2 regions of the Streptomyces sp. NPDC003035 genome follow, and region 2 is predicted to be linked to the other one. Evidence: riboswitches for the same ligand, from Rfam matches in the RefSeq annotation. Region 2 holds a riboswitch; the other holds the start of a gene.
What was found. Region 2 has a riboswitch for glycine ahead of gcvT (glycine cleavage system aminomethyltransferase GcvT). Riboswitches for the same ligand answer to the same signal wherever they lie in the genome.
Positions count from the first base shown of each region.

Region 1: it holds a riboswitch for glycine, as region 2 does, so the genes downstream of both, gcvP (aminomethyl-transferring glycine dehydrogenase) here and gcvT (glycine cleavage system aminomethyltransferase GcvT) in region 2, are expected to answer to the same signal.

Region 1 is NZ_JBIAPJ010000003.1:759,427-768,427, forward strand. It holds gene gcvP (aminomethyl-transferring glycine dehydrogenase) at 1-2,491, opposite strand, end outside; glycine riboswitch at 2,672-2,770, opposite strand; gene ACFYV5_RS13060 (PRC-barrel domain-containing protein) at 2,895-3,260, shown strand; gene ACFYV5_RS13065 (DNA polymerase IV) at 3,315-4,667, opposite strand; gene ACFYV5_RS13070 (MerR family transcriptional regulator) at 4,774-5,400, opposite strand; gene ACFYV5_RS13075 (bifunctional nuclease family protein) at 5,576-6,049, opposite strand; gene ACFYV5_RS13080 (MerR family transcriptional regulator) at 6,103-6,846, opposite strand; gene ACFYV5_RS13085 (FHA domain-containing protein) at 6,876-7,793, opposite strand; gene ACFYV5_RS13090 (DUF881 domain-containing protein) at 7,876-8,682, opposite strand; gene ACFYV5_RS13095 (small basic family protein) at 8,688-9,001, opposite strand, start outside.
Region 2 is NZ_JBIAPJ010000002.1:278,976-287,976, reverse strand. It holds gene ACFYV5_RS07520 (L-serine ammonia-lyase) at 312-1,682, opposite strand; gene glyA (serine hydroxymethyltransferase) at 1,836-3,095, opposite strand; gene gcvH (glycine cleavage system protein GcvH) at 3,120-3,497, opposite strand; gene gcvT (glycine cleavage system aminomethyltransferase GcvT) at 3,605-4,729, opposite strand; glycine riboswitch at 4,903-5,005, opposite strand; gene ACFYV5_RS07500 (AAA family ATPase) at 5,146-5,817, shown strand; gene ACFYV5_RS07495 (enhanced serine sensitivity protein SseB) at 6,112-6,852, shown strand; gene ACFYV5_RS07490 (enhanced serine sensitivity protein SseB C-terminal domain-containing protein) at 6,893-7,636, shown strand; gene ACFYV5_RS07485 (ABC transporter permease) at 8,082-9,001, shown strand, end outside.

The sequences.
Region 1 (9,001 bases), on a different contig from region 2:
CGCTGACGCCGGTCGCCTTGGAGAGCGGGCGCAGATCGACGATGCACTCGTGGGCGACCAGACCGGCCGGGCCGGTGTAGAGCACCGGGTAGTGCGGCTCCAGGCGCTTGGCGATGTAGTTCGCGGCGAGCACGGCGACCTGCGTGGCGCGCTTGAGGCCCTCGCCGCCCATGAGACGCACGTACGACCACGAGATCGGCAGGATGCCGGCCGAGCCCCAGGGGGCGGCCGAGATCGGGCCGACACCGGTCTCCGGGCCCGCGGAGGGCTGGAGCGGGTGGTTCGGCAGGTACGGGGCGAGGTGGGCGCGGACGCCGACCGGACCGACACCGGGGCCGCCACCGCCGTGCGGGATGCAGAAGGTCTTGTGCAGGTTGAGGTGCGAGACGTCGCCGCCGAACTTGCCCGGCTTGGCGAGACCGACCAGCGCGTTGAGGTTGGCGCCGTCGACGTACACCTGACCGCCGGCCTCGTGGACCTCGGCGCAGATGTCGGCGACGTGCTCCTCGAACACGCCGTGCGTGGACGGGTAGGTGATCATCAGCACGGACAGCTCGTCGCGGTACTGCTCGATCTTGGCGCGCAGGTCCGCGACGTCGACCTCGCCGTCGTCGGCGGTCTTGACGACGACGACCTTCATGCCGGCCATCACGGCGCTCGCGGCGTTGGTGCCGTGCGCGGAGGACGGGATGAGGCAGACGGTGCGCTGCAGGTCGCCGTTGGCGCGGTGGTAGGCGCGCACGGCCAGCAGACCGGCCAGCTCGCCCTGCGAACCGGCGTTGGGCTGGATCGACACCTTGTCGTAGCCGGTGACCTCGGCGAGGCGCTCCTCCAGCTCGGTGATCAGCGTGAGGTAGCCCTGCGCCTGCTCGACCGGGGCGAAGGGGTGCATCTGGCCGAACTCGGGCCAGGTCACCGGCTCCATCTCGGTCGTCGCGTTCAGCTTCATGGTGCAGGAGCCGAGCGGGATCATGCCGCGGTCCAGCGCGTAGTCGCGGTCGGCGAGCTTGCGCAGGTAGCGCAGCATCGACGTCTCGGAGCGGTGCGCGTGGAAGACCGGGTGGGTGAGGTACGCGTCGGAGCGCAGCAGCGCGGCGGGCAGCGCGTCCTCGGTGGCGGTGTCCAGGGCCTCGATGTCGGCGTCGACACCGAAGGCGCTCCACACGGCGGCGACCTGGGCGCGACCGGTGGTCTCGTCGCACGAGACCGACACGTGGTCGGCGTCGACGAGGTACAGGTTGACCCCGGCCTCACGGGCGGCGGCGACGGCCTCGGCGGCCTTGCCCGGCACGCGGACGGTGAGGGTGTCGAAGTACGAACCGTGCACGACCTCGACGCCACCGGCGCGGAGACCCGCGGCGAGGACGGTGGCGTACCGGTGGACGCGCTGGGCGATCTGCTTCAGACCGTCGGGGCCGTGGTAGACGGCGTACATGCCGGCCATGACGGCGAGCAGCACCTGCGCGGTGCAGATGTTGCTGGTGGCCTTCTCGCGGCGGATGTGCTGCTCGCGGGTCTGCAGCGCCAGGCGGTACGCCCGGTTGCCGTCGGCGTCGACGGAGACGCCGACGAGGCGGCCGGGAAGGGAGCGGGCGTGCTTGTCCTGGACTGCCATGTAGCCGGCGTGCGGGCCGCCGAAGCCCATCGGGACACCGAAGCGCTGGGTGGTGCCCACGGCGATGTCGGCCCCCAGCGCACCGGGCGAGGTGAGCAGCGTCAGCGCGAGCAGGTCGGCGGCGACGGTGACGATCGCGCCGAGCTCGTGGGCGGCGTCGACGAGCGGCTTGATGTCACGGACGGCACCGGACGCGCCCGGGTACTGGATGAGCACGCCGAAGACGCCGCGCTCGGCGATCTCGGCGGGGATGCCCTCGGACAGGTCCGCGACGACGACCTCGACACCGGTCGGCTCGGCACGGGTCTCGATGACGGCGATGGTCTGCGGCAGGGCGTCGGCGTCGACGAGGAAGACACCGTTCTTGACCTTGCCGACGCGACGGGACAGCGCCATGGCCTCGGCGGCCGCGGTGCCCTCGTCGAGCAGCGAGGCGCCGGAGGTGGGCAGACCGGTGAGGTCGGCGACCATCGTCTGGAAGTTGAGCAGCGCCTCCAGACGGCCCTGCGAGATCTCCGGCTGGTACGGCGTGTACGCCGTGTACCACGCGGGGTTCTCCATCACGTTCCGGAGGATGACCGGCGGGGTGAAGGTGCCGTAGTAGCCGAGGCCGATCATCGGGGCGAGGACCTGGTTGCGGTCGGCGAGCGCGCGCAGCTCGGCGAGGACCTCGGCCTCGGTGCGGGCGGCGGGCAGGCCCAGCGCCTCGGCGTTCTTGATCACGTCCGGCACGGCGGCGGCCGTGAGCTCGTCGAGCGAGCCATAGCCGACCTGCGCGAGCATCTTGGCCCGTGCTTCGGCGTCGGGCCCGATGTGCCGCTGCTCGAACGGGATGCCCTGTTCGAGTTCGGAGAGCGGAGTGCGGTTGGCGGTCATGTACGGAGGCCTCCTGGTCGTCACGACCTGCGAGGGGCACCAACGGCGCGGGTGCCCGGACGGCCTCCCCCTCTGTCATCTCAACCTGAGAGCTTCACCGGCATGCCGAAGAGGCGCGCCGGTTTTCACCGTCGGTGAGAGCGGATGCCGTCGGACCTCCGCCCTGCTTTCCAGAGTGACCTCGTCCGTGCGGTACAGGGGCCTGAGAGATTCCGGGGAGGATTTGCTCCTTCGGCGCCTCCGAAAGCTTTCCTCGGAGGACTCTCCCGCACAGGGTCGACAGCCACAGCCAGCCTACCAGCGCGGTTCTCGGTCACATCGCTCAAGTGGCCGACATCCCAGATGTGCACTTTCGTATTCTTTGTAGGTCTTCGTAGACCGGGTGCGACCTGTTGGAGGGACCGTGCAGACCGACATCGATCCGCGCAGCCTGATCGGCCGCAAGGCGTACGACCGCGAGGGACACAAGATCGGGACCGTGGACGAGGTGTATCTGGACGACGCGACGGGGGTCCCCGAATGGGCCGCGGTCCGCACGGGCCTCTTCAGCCGGGACGCGTTCGTCCCCCTGGAGCCGAGCGAACTGGCCGCCGACGGCCTCCACATCCCCTACGACAGGTCTCTCATCAAGGACGCCCCGGACTTCGGCGTGGGCCGGCACCTCTCCCCCGAGCAGGAACTCCAGCTCTACCGCCACTACAACATCGCGCTCCCCCCACCCCCCCTGGACCGCGACTTCGGCCGCCTGGCGGGCCAGGAGGAGGCCTGACGCGCCCCGGCACCCGCCATCGAGGCCTGACCCGCTCCCCGCACGGCTTCGACGCTAGGCGACCGCCGCCTCGTCGTCCCCGCCCCCCACCAGGGGCAACGGCTCCCCCGCCACCAGGTCCGGATCGTCCACCAGGAACGTCCGTACCCGCCCCGGCGCCGACCCCGGCTCCTCGAAGCGCACGGTGACGCGCCCCACCCCGCTCCCCTGCACCCACCCGGCGCCGTACACCGCGTGCCGTACGTCGTGCCCGGGCGACCACCGCCGCTCCGCGGGTTCCTCCGGCTCGGGGGCCGCCGGCTCGGGCGCCTCCACCTCCACGCCCGCGGAAGGCTCCGCCGCCTGAGCGAACAGGTCCTCCTGCGTGTAGTCCGCGAGCCCGCTCACCCCCACGCCCAGCAGCCGGACACCACCCGTCGTGTCCACCCCCTCCAGCAGCCGCCCCGCGGCCTCCCTCACCACCACCGGGTCGTCCGTCGGCCCGCGCAGCGTCTCGGAACGCGTCAGCGTCGAGAAGTCGAACCGCCGCACCTTGAGGACGATCGTCCGCCCGGAGTGGCCCGAGGCCCGCAGCCTCCCCACGCACCGCTCCGCGAGCCGCTCCACCTCGGTCCGGATCCGCACCCGGTCGTGCAGGTCCACGTCGAAGGTGTCCTCCACCGACACCGACTTCGCGTCGCGCTCGGCCACCACGGGCCGGTCGTCGTACCCCTGGGCCATCCGGTACAGGGAGGCCCCGTGCGCCCGCCCCAAGAGCCGTACGAGCTCGTCCTCGCCCGCTTCCGCGAGGTCCGACACCGTCGTCATCCCGGCTCGCCGCAGATGCTCCCCGGTGGCCGGCCCCACGCCCGGCAGGATCCGCACCGACTTCGGCCCCAGCAGCTCCCGCTCGGTCCCCGGCTCTATGAGCACCAGACCGTCCGGCTTGGCCTCCTCCGAGGCGATCTTCGCCAGCATCTTCGACCCGGCGAGCCCCACCGACCCCGTCAGCCCCGTGGTGGCGAGAATGTCCCTGCGCAGCCGCTCACCGGCCTCGCGCGCGCTGTCGCTGTCGTCGGCCACACCCCCGGCCTCCAGGTCCACGAAGGCCTCGTCCAGGCTCAGCGGCTCCACCAGCGGGGACAGCCGCCCGAGCAACTCCATGACCTGCTCGCTGATCGTCCGATAGAAGGCGAAGCGCGGCACGAGATAGGCGGCGTTGGGCGCCAGGCGCCGGGCCTGCCCCATCGGCATCGCGGAGTGGACCCCGAAGACCCGTGCCTCGTACGAGGCGGTGGCGACGACCCCACGGGGGCCCAGCCCTCCGACCACCACCGGTTTCCCGCGCAGACTCGGCTTCGCCGCCTGTTCGGCGGCGGCGAAGAAGGCATCCATGTCCAGATGCAGGATCGTCGGCGCGGCTCTCACATGTCCGATGCTGCCCTACGCCACTGACAATCGGCCCGCACTCACGTACGGACGCGCCAAGGACCGCTCCGTACCGACATCGATCCGCCGGCGCGCCGATCCGCGCTCAGACCGCCCGGTCGCGCCGCCGCCGAGCGAGCTCGTCGCCCGGATTGTGGCCGATCAGCGTCTCACCGGTGTCGATGCGCTCCCCGTGCAGCTGCGAGAGCGCCGCCTCCACGTCGCGCCAGACCACGCCCACCGCGATCCCGAAGACGCCCTGCCCGCCCTGGAGCAGGTCCACGACCTCGTCGGGCGAAGAGCACTCGTAGACCGTGGCCCCGTCGCTCATCAGGGTCATCCGCTCCAGGTCCCGGAAGCCGCGGGCCCGCAGATGCTGGACGGCGGCGCGGATGTTCTGCAGCGCGACCCCGGTGTCCAGGAAACGCTTGACGATCTTGAGGACGACGACGTCGCGGAAGCTGTACAGCCGCTGCGTCCCGGATCCGTATGCCGGTCGTACGCTCGGCTCGACGAGCCCCGTACGCGCCCAGTAGTCCAATTGGCGGTAGGTGATCCCGGCCGCCGCGCACGCCGTCGGACCGCGGTATCCCACCACGTCCGTGCCCGATGCCTCGTCCGCACCCGCCGCGTCCGTACCGAAGTCGCCCACACTCTCGTGAAGCGGATACGGACCGTTCTCCCCGGGCGCCCGCCCGAGGGAGCCCCCTGCCGTACCGTCGCCGCTGCTCATCACGCCGACCCTCCGTCCTTGACCTGCCCACACGAAGGTAGGCAGTCACTCGGGGTGCGTCAACGATCGCCACACTCGGCACGCCGAGTGATAATCACCCTGAGAGTGGTTTCCCGTGTCCCTCTCCGGGGAACGGCTACTCGAATGCCCTGACGGCACCCGGCGCGCGACGGCCTCACTGGCTGCTCGAGCCGAAGTCCTCCGGGGAGATCTGGTCGAGGAACTCGCGGAACTTCTCCACCTCGTCCTCCTGCTCGTCCGGAATCGCGATACCGGCGTCGTCGAGCACACCGTCACTGCCGAAGATCGGCGTCCCGGTGCGCAGGGCCAGCGCTATCGCGTCGGACGGCCTGGCACTCACCTCCACGCCGCTGGCGAAGACCAGCTCCGCGTAGAAGACACCGTCACGGAGATCCGTGATGCGGACCTCGGTGAGCTCCTGGCCCACGGCTTCAAGGACGTCCTTGAAGAGGTCGTGCGTCAGCGGCCTGGCAGGGGCCATGCCCTGCTGGGCGAAGGCGATCGCGGTCGCCTCACCCGGTCCGATCCAGATGGGGAGGTACCGATCGCCTCCCACTTCACGCAGGAGCACGATCGGCTGGTTGGAGGGCATTTCCACCCGGACACCCACAACGTCGAGCTCGTTCACACAGCAACCCTAGGACGTGCCCGACCGGTTTGGGTAGTCGGGCCCCCGCAAGATCACTGCAGCCGGAGCCCCAGAGCGGTCTGGACCAGTGCCGCATGCAGCCGTACGGAGAGCCCTGCAAGCTCCTTGGCGGTGGCCTCCGCATGGGCTCTGGTCTGCGGATTACGGTGCCGGCGCAGCGGTGCGACCATCTGCTCGACCAGTCCCGCCTCGCGGTCGGCGGCCGCTTTGACCGCCCGGAGGTGCCTCGGTTCCAGGCCGAATCTCCCCAGATCCGCGACAAGTCTGGCCACGGTGATCGCCTCGGCGTCGTAGCCGCCCTCGGCCCCCGCGGCGATGAGCCCGTACGACTCCCACTCGGCGAGCTGCTCCTCGCTCACCTCGGCGGCGGCGAGCAACTCGGCCCGGCCCACCCGGGCGGCGGTCGGGCGGTCGCTCTCCGGCTCCCAGGCCCCGTCGAGGAGATCCCGCTGCGGGCTGGGGGACGGCAGCTTGATCTGCTCGCCCCTGGCGAGAGCGTCGAGATGCTCCCGGATGACCTTCAGCGGAAGATAGTGGTCCCGCTGCATCCGCAGGATCTGAGCCAGCCGCTCCACGTCCTGCGGGCTGAACTTCCGGTAGCCGGAGGCCGTCCTCCGGGGCTCGACGAGCCCCTCGGCCTCCAGGAACCGGATCTTGGAGATGGTCACTTCGGGAAACTCGTCACGCAACTGGTTCAGCACCGTGCCGATGCTGACCAGGCGGTCGCCCGCGGTGGCGGTGCCGTGTCCGGCACCGCCCGTCGGTGTTCGCAGCATGGACCTTCCCTGAAGGATTCCCCGAGGCGTCACGCGCCCCGCTGGCTCGAGTAGAAGACCAGCCGGTACTTGCCGATCTGCACCTCGTCGCCGTTGGACAGAACGACCGAGTCGATCGGCTCACGGTTGACGTACGTGCCGTTGAGGCTGCCGACATCGGCCACGGTGAAGCTGCCGTCCTGCGCCCGCCGGAACTCCACATGGCGCCTCGACACGGTGAAGTCGTCGAGGAAGATGTCGCTCTGCGGGTGACGGCCGGCCGTGGTCAGCTCGCCGTCCAGCAGGAAGCGGCTGCCCGAGTTCGGGCCGCGCCGCACGACGAGCAGCGCCGACCCGGCCGGCAGGGACTCGACGGCCGCCAGCGCCTCGGGCGACAGCGACGGAACGGGGGTCTGACCGGTGACCTCGGCGTCGTACGCTTCGAGGCCCGAGATCGAGATCGTCGACGTCGTCTCGGACGCGCGCTCCACGGGCGCCCCGCCCCGCAGCGGCGTACCGCAGTGGGAGCAGAAACGACTGTCCGCGGCGTTGCGGTGACCGCACCTCGTACACACCGGCATGGACGCATCCTCCTGCCGCGGCTGGCCCGCGGAGGTCTGGGTCGCATACGGATCGGGGGCGAACCCTCCACCCGTACCTGAGGTCGATGGCTCCCCGAAACCTATGCGGCCTGCACCGGCAGGGTCAACAGACGACGCGCCTTGGCCGTCGACCTCGTCACGGAACAGCGGACGCTCGCCACCCTGTTCCTCGCTCTGGGCGTGGCGCGGCGCGCGGTGCTTGGCGTTGCCGCCGTCCTCGCGTGCGCTCCTGCCGAACAACTTCGCAAAAAAACTCACGGGCGATTCCCCTTGACCGAAACAGACCCGCCCGTGGGGCAGGACGAACCCTGAATGAACACACCTGCCGACCCGGACACCTTCACAACGTCCGTATCCTCCCGACAGTTTCCACCACGCACCACGCTTGTGGTGCGGCGACCCCCCGCAACGTCTTCCCCATGTCGCGCGACCGCCACGCGGCCCCGCCTCACTGCGAGGACGACTGAGCGTAGTCAGGCCGCTTCGCAGGTCGCAAGGCGTCCACGACGATCTTCTCGGACCGGGCCACGGTCGCGGTGGCCTGCTCCTTCTCCAGTGTCTGGACGACTCCACCGGGGATGTTGAGTGCGGGCTCGAGATCCTCGGGCTTGCCGATGACCTTGAAGACGTACGGAGCGGCCACCTTCGTTCCATCGATTTCTATGTCGCCGCCCGCGCCGGTGAAGTAGCTGTCCGCGACGACCCGCACGTCGTTGATCTGGATCGCCTCGGCGCCCGCGGCCCGCAGCTCCTGGATGGCGTCGAGCAGCATGTCCGACTCCACCACCGCCGCGGCACCCGCGACGGTCAGCGTGATGCCCGGGCCCTCGGCACCGACCGTGCCGGCCAGGATCCCGAGCTGACGCTCCTTCTCCTGGGTCTGCTTACGCGCCTCCTCGGCCTGGTCCGAGCTGGACTCCAACTCGGAGCGCTGGTTCTCCAGGCGCGCCTTCTCGTCCTCCAGGCGCTGCGTACGGTCGTCGAGCTCGTCGAGGATGCGGACGAGGTCCTCCTGACGGGCGCCGCGCAGCGCGCTGTTGTCGCTGGTGGAGCGGACCTGGATGGCAAGGCCCAGGCCGAGGACGAACAGCAGGAGCGCGACGATGAGTTGGGCCCGGCTCACACGCGGCGGCCACAGCCCGGCGGCCAGCCGCTGACGCCCGGTCAGCTGCGGCTCGGGCGCGGCGGGCGCCGGAGGCGTCGCCTTGTCCTCGTCCGGGGTCTCCGGCGTCTCGGGGTGCGCGTCGTTGCTCATCGGCGTCACGCCCGGAAGACGTGCCGCCGGATGGCGGCGGCGTTGGAGAAGATCCGGATGCCGAGCACGACGACGACACCGGTCGACAGCTGCGCGCCGACACCCAGCTTGTCGCCGAGGAAGACGATCAGCGCCGCCACCACCACGTTCGACAGGAAGGAGACCACGAAGACCTTGTCGACGAAGATTCCGTCGAGCATGGCGCGGAGGCCGCCGAAGACCGCGTCGAGAGCGGCGACCACGGCGATCGGAAGGTACGGCTCGACCACCGCCGGAACCTCGGGCCGGACCAACAGTCCGACCACCACTCCCACGATCA
Region 2 (9,001 bases):
ACCGAAGTCACAGCGACCCGCCATGTCACGCCCTTGCGTGAGGGCGGCTCGCTTCCGGGCATCGTCGAGGCCGATGATCTCGGTACCTACGTCGTGCAGGCCCCGAGTCCGGGGCTCTGAGCTGAGCTGTCGACTCATCGTGTGGCGCTGACCGGCGGCGTTGCCTCTTTCGAGGTCTTTCACGGGCTTTCTGGCTTGCGCGGCCAGAACCTCCCCGGGAACTTCCCGAACGGCCTCGAAACTCCCCAGCGGGGCGGCCTGGGGAGTGGCGTCGCTCAGACCTCAGCCGCACCACGGGGTACGACCTCACCTCAGCACTCGATGATGTTCACCGCGAGCCCGCCGCGCGCGGTCTCCTTGTACTTGACCGACATGTCCGCGCCGGTCTCCTTCATGGTCTTGATGACCTTGTCGAGGGAGACGAGGTGGCTGCCGTCGCCGCGCATCGCCATCTTCGCCGCCGTGACCGCCTTGACCGCCGCCATGCCGTTGCGCTCGATGCACGGGATCTGCACCAGGCCGCCGACCGGGTCGCAGGTCAGGCCCAGGTTGTGCTCCATGCCGATCTCGGCCGCGTTCTCGACCTGCTCCGGGGTGCCGCCCAGGACCTCCGCGAGGGCGCCGGCCGCCATCGAGCAGGCCGAGCCGACCTCGCCCTGGCAGCCGACCTCGGCGCCGGAGATGGAGGCGTTCTCCTTGAAGAGCATGCCGACCGCGCCGGCCGCCAGCATGAAGCGGACCACGCCGTCCTCGTCCGCGCCGGGCACGAAGTTCATGTAGTAGTGCAGCACCGCCGGGATGATGCCGGCCGCGCCGTTCGTCGGGGCGGTGACCACCCGGCCGCCCGCCGCGTTCTCCTCGTTCACGGCCATCGCGTAGAGGGTGATCCACTCCATCGCGAGCGCCTGCGGGTCGCCCTCGGAGCGCAGCTTGCGCGCGGTGTTCGCGGCGCGGCGGCGGACCTTCAGACCGCCCGGCAGGATGCCCTCGCGGGACATGCCGCGCGCGACGCAGGTCTGCATGACCCGCCAGATCTCCAGGAGGCCCTCGCGGATCTCCTCCTCGGTGCGCCAGGCCTTCTCGTTCTCCAGCATCATCGCGGAGATCGACAGGCCGGTCTCCTTCGCCAGACGCAGCAGCTCGTCACCGGTACGGAAGGGGTACTTCAGGACCGTGTCGTCCGGGACGATCGGGTTCTCGCCCTGGACGGCGTCCTCGTCGACGACGAAACCGCCGCCCACCGAGTAGTACGTCTTCTCCAGGACGAGGCCGCCCTCGGCGTCGTACGCGAAGATCGTCATGCCGTTGGCGTGGTACGGGAGCGCCTTGCGGCGGTGCAGGATCAGGTCCTCGTCGAAGTCGAAGGGGATCTCGTGCGCGCCGACCAGGTTGATCCGGCCGCTCGCCTTGATCCGCTCGAACTCCTCGTCCGCCGTCTCGACGTCGACCGTGCGCGGAGAGTTGCCCTCAAGGCCGAGGAGGACGGCCTTCGGGGTGCCATGGCCGTGCCCCGTCGCGCCGAGCGAGCCGTACAGCTCGGCCCGTATCGAGGCGGTGTGGGCCAGCAGGCCCTCGTTCTTCAGCCGGCGGGCGAACATCCGGGCCGCCCGCATGGGGCCCACCGTGTGGGAGCTCGACGGACCGATACCGATCGAGAACAGGTCGAAGACCGAGATGGCCACGGGAGACTCCTTGTGGGGGGTGGTAGACGCCGTTGTCTGCCGGGGTGGAGCAGAAAAGCGCTGGAACACGGGGTGGGGCACCGCGCTCACTGTCCAGTGTGCGCGGTGCCCCGGAGCTTCGTACGAACTAAACCGGAACTAAAGCGTACGAAATTACTTCAGGCCGGGGTACAGCGGGTGCTTGTCGGCCAGCGCGGTCACGCGTGCCTTCAGGGCCTCCGCGTCGAAGCCGGGCTTCAGGGTCTCCGCGATGACGTCGGCGACCTCGGCGAAGTCCTCGGTGGTGAAACCGCGGGTCGCGAGCGCCGGCGTGCCGATGCGCAGACCCGAGGTGACCATCGGCGGACGCGGGTCGTTCGGGATCGCGTTCCGGTTGACCGTGATGCCGACCTCGTGGAGACGGTCCTCGGCCTGCTGGCCGTCCAGCTCGGAGTTGCGCAGGTCGACGAGGACCAGGTGCACGTCCGTGCCGCCGGACAGGACCGAGACACCGTGCGCGGTGACGTCGTCCTGGACCAGGCGCTCGGCGAGGATGCGGGCGCCGTCCAGGGTGCGCTGCTGGCGCTCCTTGAACTCCTCCGAGGCCGCGATCTTGAAGGAGACGGCCTTGGCCGCGATCACGTGCTCCAGCGGGCCGCCCTGGAAACCGGGGAAGACCGAGGAGTTCAGCTTCTTCGCGAACTCCTTCTTGGCGAGGATGATGCCGCCGCGCGGGCCGCCGAGGGTCTTGTGCGTGGTGGAGGTCACCACGTCCGCGTACTCGACCGGGTTCGGGTGCAGACCGGCCGCGACGAGCCCGGCGAAGTGGGCCATGTCGACCCACAGCTTGGCCTCGACCTCGTCGGCGATCCGGCGGAACTCGGCGAAGTCCAGCTGACGCGGGTAGGCGGACCAGCCCGCGATGATCACCTTGGGGCGGTGCTCCTTGGCGAGGCGCTCGACCTCGGCCATGTCGACCAGACCGGCGTCGTCGACGTGGTACGCGACCACGTTGAACTGCTTGCCCGAGAAGTTCAGGCGCATGCCGTGGGTCAGGTGGCCGCCGTGGGCCAGGTCCAGACCGAGGATCGTGTCGCCGGGCTGGGCGATCGCGAACAGCGCGGCCTGGTTCGCGGAGGCGCCGGAGTGCGGCTGGACGTTGGCGTACTCGGCGCCGAACAGGTCCTTGATCCGGTCGATGGCGATCTGCTCGGCCACGTCGACGTGCTCGCAGCCGCCGTAGTAGCGGCGGCCCGGGTAGCCCTCGGCGTACTTGTTGGTGAGGACCGAGCCCTGGGCCTCCATGACCGCGACCGGAGCGAAGTTCTCCGAGGCGATCATCTCGAGGGTGGACTGCTGGCGGTGGAGCTCGGCGTCGACAGCGGCGGCGACGTCGGGGTCCAGCTCGTGGAGAGGGGTGTTCAGAAGCGACATGAATCGATCCCTAGGGGGTCTCGGTTAGCCGGCGGTGAATGCGGTGTACTCGTCGGCGGTGAGCAGGTCCTCCGGCTCGCCCTCGAGGCGCACCTTGAACAGCCAGCCACCCTCGAACGGTGCGGTGTTCACCAGGGAGGGGTCGTCCACGACGTCCTGGTTGGCGGCGACGATCTCGCCGGTCACCGGCGCGTACAGATCGCTGACGGACTTGGTGGACTCCAGCTCGCCACAGGACTCGCCCGCGGTCACCGTGTCACCGACCTCCGGGAGCTGCACGAACACGACGTCGCCGAGGGCGTTCGCCGCGTGCTCCGTGATGCCGACCGTCGCGACGCCGTCGACGACGTCCGACAGCCACTCGTGCTCCTTGCTGTAGCGAAGCTGCTGGGGGTTGCTCATGGCGTGATTCTCCTGGATCGGGGGAGTGCTGGTGTACGCGGGTCTTACGGGATGAGACGAGGGGTGAGACGAAAGGCGGGGCGAGACGTGAGGCGGCGTGAGACGCGTCACTTCTGGCGCTTGTAGAAGGGCAGCGCCACGACCTCGTACGGCTCGTGGGTGCCGCGGATGTCCACACCTACACCCTGCGTGCCGGGCTCGGCGTGCGCCGCGTCCACGTACGCCATGGCGATCGGCTTTCCGAGGGTCGGGGACGGGGCGCCGGAGGTGACCTCGCCGATGACCTGGCCGTCCGCGACGACCGCCATGCCGGCGCGCGGGACCCGGCGGCCCTCGGCGATCAGGCCGACGAGCTTGCGCGGCGGGTTCGAGGCGGCGCGCTCGGCGGCGGCCTCCAGGGCCTTGCGGCCGACGAAGTCGCCGTCGTTCGTCGTCTTCTCGAACTTCACGACCCGGCCGAGGCCCGCGTCGAACGGGGTGAGGGAGGTGGTCAGCTCGTGGCCGTACAGCGGCATGCCCGCCTCCAGGCGGAGCGTGTCACGGCAGGACAGGCCGCACGGGATCAGGCCGACCGGCGCGCCCGCCTCGGTCAGCGCCGTCCAGACGCCCTCGGCGTGCTCGGGCTTCAGGAAGAGCTCGAAGCCGTCCTCACCGGTGTAGCCGGTACGGGCGATCAGCGCGGGGACCCCCGCGACCGTGCCGGGCAGGCCGGCGTAGTACTTCAGCCCGTCCAGATCGGCGTCGGTGAGCGACTTCAGGATGCCGGGGGACTCCGGGCCCTGGACGGCGATCAGGGCGTACGCGTCACGGTCGTCGCGTACCTCGGCGTCGAAGCCGGCCGCGCGCTCGGTCAGCGCGTCGAGGACGATCTGCGCGTTGGAGGCGTTGGCGACCACCATGTACTCGATGTCACCGAGCCGGTACACGATCAGGTCGTCGAGGATGCCGCCGTCCTCCTGGCAGATCATCGTGTAGCGCGCGCGGCCGAGGCCCACCGTGGAGATGTTGCCGACAAGGGCGAAGTCGAGGAGCTCGACGGCCTGCGGACCGGTGACCGTGATCTCGCCCATGTGGGAGAGGTCGAAGAGGCCCGCCTTGGTGCGGACGGCGGTGTGCTCGTCGCGCTCGCTGCCGTAGCGCAGCGGCATGTCCCAGCCGGCGAAGTCGGTCATGGTCGCGCCCAGGGAGCGATGCAGCGCATCGAGGGCAGTCAGACGGGGGGCAGTGCTCATGGGTGTGGCTCCCGGGTCCCAGGGCAGAAAAATCATGACGGACGAGGACGATCCTCCCCATCTGTCATGGAACCTGAGAGGTTCACCGAGAGCATCTCGTCACCGAGAGATCGGCTTGCACCTTGGGTGGAGCCGCGCCGGGCACGCCGGGGCGGTTCACTTTTCAGATCTGCCTCATCCACGCGGTACGGGGCCTGAGAGATTCAAGGGAGGGTCTTGCTCCTTCGGCGCCCGGGGCCCACCGTGGTGGTCCCGGGACTCTCCCGCGCGGATTCGAGCGGCCGGTATGAGGTTGTGTGCGCTTGGCGCGCACATCATTGCATGGCGGGTCTGATCGGCAAATCGCTTGTGCCTTATTACCGCTTCTTTACACTTCATGGGCAAGGGGTCCTCGGAACCCGACTGGGGGAGAAGCGATGACGTTCCAGCACACCGGCGCCTACGCCACGGGCACGGGCATAGCGGCCCAGCGCGCTCGGGCCAGGACCAGGAAGCGCCGCTCCGCGACCCCCCTGCTGCGTGATCTGCGCGAGCGCGGCGGCCGCGGCCCTCGCGCGCTCTCCTTCGCCGCCGGTGACCTCGTCGTCGTCTCCGGGCTGCCCGGCAGCGGCAAGTCCACGCTCATGCGGCGCGCGGCCGCGGGTCTGGGCATCGATTCGCAGGACGCCCGCGAGCGCTGGGAAGCACGTCTGCCCCGCTTCCTGCCGTACGCCGTCTACCGTCCGCTGGCCCGCATCGCCCACTACGCCGGGCTGCGCCGGGCGCTGCGCTCCGGCCGGAGCGTGGTCGTCCACGACTGCGGCACCCAGTCCTGGGTCCGCAACTGGCTCGCCCGCGAGGCCCGCCGCCGGGGCGGCGCCCTGCACCTGATCCTGCTCGACGTATCCCCGGACGCCGCCCGCGAGGGCCAGCGCGAGCGCGGCCGCGGGGTGTCCGGCTACGCCTTCGCCCGGCACCGTCGGGCGGTCGGCCGGTTGCTGCGCTCCGTCGAGTCCGGCCGCCTGCCGCGCGGCTGTGCCTCGGCGACCCTGCTCGACCGGGAGGCGGCCGGCGCCCTGCGGACGATCGGATTCCGTGCACCGGAGTGAACCTGGAGTGACCCGAGCGACCGGAGTGACCCCGAGTGATCCCGAGTGACCGGAGTGACCCCGTGGGACGCGAGGCGACCCAGAGTGACCCCGTGTGACGCGAAGTGACGCGAAGTGACGCCGAGCGGTGACCGGAACGCGTCCGCGTGCCGCCGGACGCTGATGCGGACCGGCATGCTCCGTAGGCTTTTGGCCACGATGGCACCGGGGCGGCGTTAGGGTTCTGCCCCGAGGGCGCCGTGACCAGGGCGTGCAGGACGCGACCAGGGCGCGTGAGAAGGGGAACCGAGAACCGTGGACGTCACATGGCCGGGCAATGAGCTCGAAGAGGTGCTGGCCGCCTCGCTCGGCAACCCCGCCGCCGGGGGCCGGCTCGTCGAGGTGCTCGGACGGAGCTCCGTCTGGGTGCCCCTGCCCAACGGCGGCAGCCCCGAGAGCCGGGACCTCGACCTCCCCACGCTGGAGATCGACGGCCTGCCCTACGTCCCCGTCTTCAGCTCCGAGCAGCAGTTCCTGGCCTGTGTCGGCGCCCATATGTCCTTCACCGTCGCCCCCGCCCGCGACTTCGCCCGCGGTCTGCCCCCGCAGCTCGGCATCGCCGTGAACCCCGGCGGCACGGTCGGCGCCCCGCTGCCCCCGCCCGCCGTCGCCGAGCTGTGCCGGGTCGGCCGCACTCCGCTGGACGGCCCCGCGAGCGGCGGCCGGGTCCGGCTGTTCGAGCCCGACTGGCAGGACGACCCCGTCGACTTCCTCGCCGCCGCGTCCGCCGAGTTCGAGGCCACCGGAGTCGTCGTCAGCGCGCGCCGCGTCCTGGCCAGCGTCGAGGGCACGGAACCCGCGCTCTTCGTCGGCGTCCAGCTCGCCGCCTGGGACGGTGTCGACCGCAACGCGCCGCTCGACGCGCTCGGCCGCGCACTGGGCCGGGTCGAGGTGGCCTGGCCGGTCAATCTCATCCTGCTGGACGTTGCGCAGGACCCGGTCGGCGACTGGATGCTGGAGCAGGTGCGCCCCTTCTATCAACGGGCCTCCGCGTGATGAAGCTGGATCGGTGGACGGAAGAGGGGCGGGACCAAGGGTGAGCGCGTCAGGCACCGCTGCGGCCGGACAGGTCGAGCACATGCTGCGGCAGGTGGCACCCGGACGCTACGACGCGTACGAACAGCTGCTGCACGCCCTCGCCGACGGCACGGTGTGGATGCTGCTCTGGCAGGGCGCACCCGGCTCGCCGGACGCCCAGTACGGGAACATGGAGGTCGACGGCTTCGGGTACGCCCCCTGCGTCACCTCCGCCCAGGAGCTCTCCGCCTCCGGCTGGAACCGTGCCCACGAGGTGGTCACCGGCGGCGACATCGCCCGCACGCTCTACCCCGAACGCTGGGGCATCTGGCTGAACCCGCACGACCCGGGCGGCGGCGTCGGCATCCCCTGGGCCGATCTCCGACGGATCGCCACCGGTCTCGACCGGATGCCCGCCGGGCCCCTGCGGCTGTCCGAACCCGCCCTGGAGATCCCGCAGTTCTACGCGCTGCTGACCCAGAACGCCCATCGGACCCCGGCCGTACGGGCGTTGCGCCGCACCTGGGTGCAACCCGCGCTGGGATCCCCGTACCTCGCCATCGGTCTCGAGCTGTACGACACCTCCGCCGCCTCGGTCGAGGCGGTGCGGGCCATGATGCGTCAGTCCCTCTCCGCGGTCCCCGACGGGCTGCCCGTGTCGACGGTCGCGATGTCCGACGAGTACGACCCGGTGGCGATGTGGCTGCGCGCCAACGCCCGCCCGTTCTACGACCGCGACGCGCACGTCCCGGTCTATCGCTGACACCCGCCGACGAGACCGGGCCGAGATCTGACAGCGCGTCCGCATCGCGAGACGTCTGTCCAAAAGGGCCGCGCCGAGAACCCTCGGCGCGGCCTTCGTCGTCCCCGGCGAATCCGCCCAAAAAGCGGTCGCGAACGCCGGGTTGGCCGTGATGTCCGTTCCGTACCGAACGGACGGTGTTGCTTCGCTCAGCAGATCTCCCGGTCCGGATAACGGAAGGCTTCGGGCCACATCACGGTTGCGCATCACATCCCCGGCAGGTCTGGCGGGTGATCGTGAGCCCGATGAAGACTCCCCCCAACCGAGAGCCGGACGGCCCGCGACCACGGGCTCTTCACGCACACTTCAGACGCTCTTCGCACCATCAGCGACACCGATGTGAGACAAGCCGCTACAGCGGCGGGCATGGGCCGGCCACCGTCGGCCGAGAGGGGTCCCCACCACGATGACGGCACCACTGCACGACACAGCCGCGGACGAGATCGCTGCTGTCGCCGCCAAAGTCCCTGCCAAGGCCATCGAGGGCCGTTCCCCCGGCCGTATCGCATGGACGCGCCTCAAGCGCGACAAGGTCGCACTGACGGGCGCGTTCCTCGTGCTCTTCCTCATCCTCGTCGCGATCTTCGCGCCGCAGATCGTCAGCGTCTTCGGCCACCCGCCGAACGAGTTCCACGAGGACATGCTCGACCCCGACCTGGGCATCCCCAAGGGTGCCTTCGGCGGCATGAGTTCGGACTTCCTGCTGGGCGTGGAGCCGACCAACGGACGCGATGTCTTCAGCCGCATCGTCTACGGCGCGCGCATCTCGCTCCTCGTCGCCTTCCTGGCCGCCTTCGTCTCCGTCGTCATCGGCAGCGTCCTGGGCGCCGTCGCCGGCTTCTTCGGCGGCTGGGTCGACGCGATCATCAGCCGGGTGATGGACCTGCTGCTCGCCTTCCCGCAGCTGCTCTTCACCATCGCGCTGGTCTCCGTGGTCCCCAACTCGCTCTGGGGTCTCACCGGTACCGGCGTCCGCATGGGCGTCCTGATCGTCGTCATCGGCTTCTTCGGCTGGCCGTACATCGGCCGCATCGTCCGCGGCCAGACGATGTCGCTGCGCGAGCGGGAGTACGTGGAGGCCGCCCGGTCCCTGGGCGCCGGCCGCGGCTACATCCTGCGCAAGGAGCTCCTGCCCAACCTGGTCGCCCCGATCCTCGTCTACACGACGCTGATCATCCCGACCAACATCCTGACCGAGGCGGCCCTCAGCTTCCTGGGCGCCGGCGTCAAGCCGCCCACCGCGTCCTGGGGAAAGATGCTCTCCGACGCCGTCCCGATCTACCAGGCGGACCCGACGTTCATGGTGGTCCCCGGTCTCGCGATCTT